2 linked regions of the Alloyangia pacifica genome follow. Each later gene encodes a partner of the first gene's protein in a complex. Links are inferred from orthologs where the notes say so. Each region holds a gene or a part of one and is shown in the gene's direction. Other genes may lie near its edges.

Region 1 (2,985 bases):
ACTTCAAGGTCCACTATCAGAACAACGCGCTTGAGGACGGGCTGATCTTCCGCGGCGAGGCCCGGGCGACTCACAGTCTTTACCTCGAGTTCCTCACCGAGCAGGGACTGATCGGGCTGATGGTCTTTCTCGGCTTCGCCGCCTTCGGCGCTGTCAGTTTCTTCCGAGGCGCCGCGCTCGCGCGCAGCGTCGGGGACGAGCTGATGGCAAGGCGGCTGGTCGCCTTCTGCGCCGCCTTCGTCGGCTATCTGGCGGCAATGACCTTTCTTCAGGACGGAATCCCGCGATTCCTCTGGTATGTGGTCTCGCTCGCCGCCGAGTCGCTGATGATCATCCGCTGCATCTACGCCGATCACCCATCACTCCAGTTCAGGACCCGCCGCTTGGTCGAGCCCTCTCGCGTCCGGACCCGCTGACCGATTCTGCGGCGCCCGGCGAGCACGGACGCGGCCGCCATCACCCCCGCCGGTCCAGGAAGCCAAGGGAATGTTCAGCCGTGGCCATTGCGCGGTGCCCGCTGAGCCACGCCAGCGGCGCGCAGTAAACGGCGACGGTTTCGCGCGCGGCCCCCGCGGGTCCGATCAAGCCGCAAGACCCCACCGGGGCAAGCGCCAAGTCTTTTTCATATCAGGAAACTTGCCAGAGTGGTGAGCCGTGCAGGATTCGAACCTGCGACCCACTGATTAAAAGTCAGTTGCTCTACCAACTGAGCTAACGGCCCACTCTCTCGGGACTTTGACACAGTGGTGAGCCGTGCAGGATTCGAACCTGCGACCCACTGATTAAAAGTCAGTTGCTCTACCAACTGAGCTAACGGCCCACTGTGTGTGGGCGGCTTCTAGGAACTGTGGCGTGGGGGGTCAAGCGGAAAAATGACAATCCTGCCGAACTTCTCCCGCGGCCCTGGCCCCGCCCTTCGCCGGCGCATGCATTCGCAGCAAGGCTGCCCCCCGCAACGTAGGCTGGAAACGTACCCTCAAGAAGCGTATATGCGCCCGGATGAAACACACGCGCGCACAAAATTTGCCCTTCATGAAGATGCACGGGCTCGGAAACGACTTCGTCGTGCTGGACGCGCGTGCGCGCTCCGTCGTCATGACCCCTGCCCTCGCCATGGCGATCGCCGACCGGCACCGCGGCGTCGGCTTCGACCAACTGGCGCTGATCGAGCAGGACAGCGGCGATGCGCATCTGACCTTCTATAACGCCGACGGCTCGACCGCGGGCGCTTGTGGCAACGCCACGCGCTGCATCGCGCGCTTCCTGATGGACGAGACCGGCAAATCCGAGCTCACCCTCACCACCGAGCGTGGCACGCTCCTGGCCCGCGACGCAGGCGAGGGGTTGACGTCTGTGAACATGGGCCCGCCGCAGCTCGAGTGGCACGAGATCCCCCTCGCCTCCGAAATGGACACGCTGGAGCTGCCGATCGAGGGCAAGCCAACCGCCACCGGCATGGGCAACCCGCATTGCACCTTCTTCGTCGAGGATGCCGGGTCGGTGGACATCGAGAGCTTCGGCCCGGCGCATGAACATCACCCGCTCTACCCGCAGCGCACCAACGTGCAGGTTGCGAGCCTGATCGGCCCTGACCACCTGCGGATGCGCGTGTGGGAGCGCGGCGCAGGGCTCACGCTGGCCTCGGGCTCGTCCTCCTGCGCCACCGCCGTTGCCGCGGCACGCCGCGGCCTCACCGGGCGCCGCGTGACCATCGAGCTCGACGGTGGCACGCTGCAGGTCGACTGGCGCGAGGATGGCGTCTGGATGACCGGCCCAACCGCCCACGTCTTTGACGGGCATTTCACCCACGACTGGCTGGAGATGGTCTCGTGACAGGCGCACCCAAGTTCACCACCCTCGGCTGCCGTCTCAATGCCTATGAGACCGAGGCGATGAAGGATCTTGCCGCCCAGGCCGGCATGGAAAACGCGGTGATCGTGAACACCTGCGCCGTGACCTCCGAGGCGGTGCGCAAGGCGCGGCAGGAGATCCGCCGCCTCCGCCGCGAGAACCCCGACGCCAAGGTCATCGTCACCGGCTGCGCCGCGCAGATCGACCCCGACAGCTTTGCGGCCATGACAGAAGTCGACGCGGTCATCGGCAACACCGAGAAGATGGCCCCCGAAACTTGGTCGCGGCTGTCGAACGGCTTTATCGGCGAGACCGAGCGGGTCATGGTCAACGACATCATGTCGGTGACCGAAACCGCCGGCCACCTGATCGACGGCTTCGGCACCCGCAGCCGCGCCTACGTGCAGGTGCAGAACGGCTGCGATCACCGCTGCACCTTCTGCATCATCCCCTATGGCCGCGGCAATTCCCGCTCGGTCCCCGCCGGCGTGGTCGTGGACCAGATCAAGCGGCTGGTGCAGCAGGGCTACAACGAGGTGGTGCTGACCGGGGTTGATCTCACTTCTTGGGGTGCCGACCTGCCGGGGACGCCGCGGCTTGGCGATCTGGTCATGCGCATCCTCAAGCTGATCCCCGATCTGCCGCGCTTGCGCATCTCGTCGATCGATTCCATCGAGGCCGACGAGAACCTGATGCAGGCCATCGCCACCGAACCGCGGCTGATGCCCCACCTGCACCTTTCGCTGCAGCACGGCGACAACCTGATCCTCAAGCGCATGAAGCGCCGCCACTTGCGCGACGATGCCATCCGATTCTGCGAGGAGGCGCGCAAGCTGCGCCCCGAGATGACCTTTGGCGCCGACATCATCGCCGGCTTCCCCACCGAGACCGAAGAGCATTTCGCCAACTCGCTGAAGCTGGTCGAGGACTGCGACCTGACCTGGCTGCACGTCTTCCCCTACTCCTCGCGCCCCGGCACCCCCGCCGCACGCATCCCGAGCAAGGTGAATGGCACCGTGATCAAGGAGCGCGCCGCCCGCCTGCGCGCCGCCGGGGATGCTGCCGTAGAGCGCCACCTCGCCGCCCAGCCCGGACGCACCCATCACATCCTGATGGAGAGCCCGGAGATGGGCC
Region 2 (2,773 bases), 2.0 Mb from region 1 along the record:
GTGAAGGCGAGGAAGAGCCCCTCGAAATCTCAATCATCCGCGACACGATCACCCTCACCGCCGTGCGCACCCGCCGCGAGGGCGACACCGTTGTGCTGCGCGTGACCACCTTCAACGACCAGACCTTCCCCAACCTCGAAGAGGGGCTGGCCAAGGAGGTCGAGGCCGCGGGGGGCATCGACAAGATCAACGGCATCGTGCTCGACCTGCGCAACAACCCGGGCGGCCTTCTGACCCAGGCGATCAAGGTCGCCGACGCCTTCCTCGACAAGGGCGAGATCGTCTCGACCCGGGGCCGCAACGCCGCCGATGGCGAGCGCTACAATGCCACCGAGGGCGACCTGTCGGACGGCAAGCCGATCGTGGTGCTGATCAACGGCGGCTCGGCCTCGGCGTCCGAGATCGTCGCCGGTGCGCTGAAGGATCACCACCGCGCCGTCGTCGTGGGCACCAAGAGCTTCGGCAAGGGCTCGGTGCAGACCGTCATGCCGCTGCGGGGCGACGGCGCGATGCGCCTGACCACTGCGCGCTACTACACCCCCTCGGGCCGCTCGATCCAGGCGCTCGGCGTCTCGCCCGACATCGTCGTCGAGCAGCGTCCGCCCGAGCCGGAGAGTGAAGAGGACACCGTGCCCGGCTTCGGCCGCTCCGAGGCCGACCTGCGCGGCGCGCTGGACAACGACAGCCTGACCGAGGACGAGGTCCGCCAGATTGAAGAGGACCGCGCCAAGGCCGAGGAAGCCGCCAAGTTGCGCCAGGACGACTACCAGCTGGCCTATGCGATCGACATCCTCAAGGGCCTCAGCGTTCTCGGCGACGAGCAGGCGCTCATGCAGCAGGCGCAGGCGACCGACAAATAAGGTTTCCGGGTTTCCGGGACTGGCAAAGGCGCGTCCCGCAGGGCGCGCCTTTTTCCGTGGGGGGCTTCCAGTGGCTTCGCCTCGTGGCCAGACGGGTCGTCCCTTCCAAAATTCCTGAACCGGCGCTAGCGTGCGACGCAAACCAAGGAGCCTCCGATGAAGACCATGACCCCCGAAGAAATCGCCGCGCTGCCCTATCGCCGCAACGTCGGCGTGATGCTGGTCAACGCCGCCGGGCACGTCTTCGTCGGCCAGCGGCTCGACAGCGAGGTGCCCGCCTGGCAGATGCCGCAGGGCGGGATCGACGAGGGCGAGACGCCGCAGGAGGCCGCCCTGCGCGAGCTCGAGGAAGAGATCGGCGTCAGCCCCTCGCTGGTCACCGTCGAGGCCGAGACCGAGGGCTGGCTCTGCTATGATCTGCCGCACGACATCGTGCCGCGCATCTGGAAGGGCCGCTACAAGGGGCAGGAGCAGAAGTGGTACCTGCTGCGCTTCCACGGCGAGGATGCGCAGGTGAACATCCAGACCGAGCACCCCGAGTTCTCGGAATGGTGCTGGCTGCCGGCGGATGAGGTTCTGGGCCAGATCGTGCCCTTCAAGCGCCCCGTTTACGAGCAGGTGATGGCCGCCTTCCGGGAGAAGCTGTGATCCGTACCGCGTTCCTGTTTCTCGTTCTGTTGCTTGGTGTGGCCAGTCCGGCCTTTGCGCTCAAGTGCCTGCCGCCGGACGTGGCGCGCGACGTGCGCGCGGCGAAGTCCGAGCAGACCGAGTGGATCGCGGTGAACGGCATGCTCGAGACCGGACCGGTGCCGCGCAGTTCGGGCGAAGTGCCCGCGCGCTTCTGGGGCTGGGCATTGGGGCGGGCGGGCTTCGACCGCCCCTTCGACCAGCGCATCACCCTGCGCGTTTCCTGCTACGGCCCATGGTGCGGCGAGGCCCGGACCGGCCCCATGGCGGCGCTGCTGAAGCGCGAGGAGGGCCGGCTTGTGCTGATCGCCGACCCCTGCAACGCCAACCGCTGGCCCGGTCCCAGCGCCCGCCAGGTGAGGGCGCTGGTGAAGAGCTGCGGCGCGGGGTGCCGCTGAACCGCCTCAGCGCAACCGGTGCAGCACCTCGAGCGAGGCATAGCCGTCCGGCACCACGCCCACCGCACGCTGGTAGTCCCGCAGCGCCTTGATCGTGTTCGGCCCGATGCGCCCGTCGACCCCCGAGGGATCGAAACCCGCCTGCCTCAGCCGCACCTGAAGCTCCTTGCGCTCGTCGCTGGTCAGCGCGCGCTCGTCATCGGGCCAACTGGCGCGGATCGGCGCGCCGCCCATGATCCGGTCGGCCAGGTGCCCGACCCCGATCACATAGGCGTCGGCGGCGTTGTAGCGCGAGATCACCTTGAAGTTCTTGAAGGTCAGGAAGGCCGCGCCCCTGTGTCCCGCCGGCAGCAGCAGCCGGGCCGAGCCGAAGTCCTGTACCGGACGTCCGTCCATGCCGACCACGCCGAGCCGGGCCCAATCCGAGGGCATGCGGCCCGTGCTGCCCGCCAGCTCGTAGTCGAAGCCGCGCGGCAGCTGTACCTCGACCCCCCAGGGCTGACCGTGAATCCAGCCGTTCTCGGCAAGGTAATGCGCCGTCGAGGCCAGCGCGTCGGCGGGGTTGTCCGACCAGATGTCGCGCTTGCCGTCGCCGGTCCAGTCCACTGCCAGCGCCCGGTAGGAGGAGGGAATGAACTGCGTATGGCCCATCGCCCCGGCCCAGCTGCCGGTCATGTGCTCGGGGCTGGTGTCGCCGTTCTGGATTATGTGCAGCGCGTCGATCAGCTGACCCTCGAAGAAAGAGCCCCGCCGCGAGCCAAAAGCCAGCGTCGCCAGCGCCGGGATCACCGGATGCGTGCCTCGATGGCTGCCATAGGCGCTTTCCAT

The links. Proteins that work in one complex are often made in the same cells at the same time.
Region 2: the proteins of dapF (region 1) and CEW88_RS12740 are in contact, whole or in part, in a solved structure (PDB 5YGU), measured with the Escherichia coli proteins. The link is inferred for Alloyangia pacifica from one-to-one orthologs.

What each region holds. Positions count from the first base shown.
Region 1 is NZ_CP022189.1:594,469-597,453, reverse strand. What follows is about bases 3-2,916. They hold dapF (diaminopimelate epimerase), read left to right. Parts: upstream 3-999; coding sequence 1,000-1,833; downstream 1,834-2,916. Other genes in these bases: mtaB (tRNA (N(6)-L-threonylcarbamoyladenosine(37)-C(2))-methylthiotransferase MtaB), read left to right, coding at 1,830-2,916; CEW88_RS02920 (O-antigen ligase family protein), read left to right, coding at 3-416. Outside these bases: more of CEW88_RS02920, read left to right, coding at 1-2; more of mtaB, read left to right, coding at 2,917-2,985. UniProt on the Escherichia coli protein: Involved in the succinylase branch of the L-lysine biosynthesis and in the biosynthesis of the pentapeptide incorporated in the peptidoglycan moiety. Catalyzes the stereoinversion of LL-2,6-diaminopimelate (L,L-DAP) to meso-diaminopimelate (meso-DAP).
Region 2 is NZ_CP022189.1:2,632,603-2,635,375, reverse strand. The notes cover bases 65-2,766. They hold CEW88_RS12740 (RNA pyrophosphohydrolase), read left to right. Parts: upstream 65-1,025; coding sequence 1,026-1,508; downstream 1,509-2,766. Other genes in these bases: CEW88_RS12730 (lytic murein transglycosylase), read right to left, coding at 1,952-2,766; CEW88_RS12735 (hypothetical protein), read left to right, coding at 1,505-1,945; CEW88_RS12745 (S41 family peptidase), read left to right, coding at 65-860. In the rest of the region: more of CEW88_RS12745, read left to right, coding at 1-64; more of CEW88_RS12730, read right to left, coding at 2,767-2,773. UniProt on the Escherichia coli protein: Master regulator of 5'-end-dependent mRNA decay.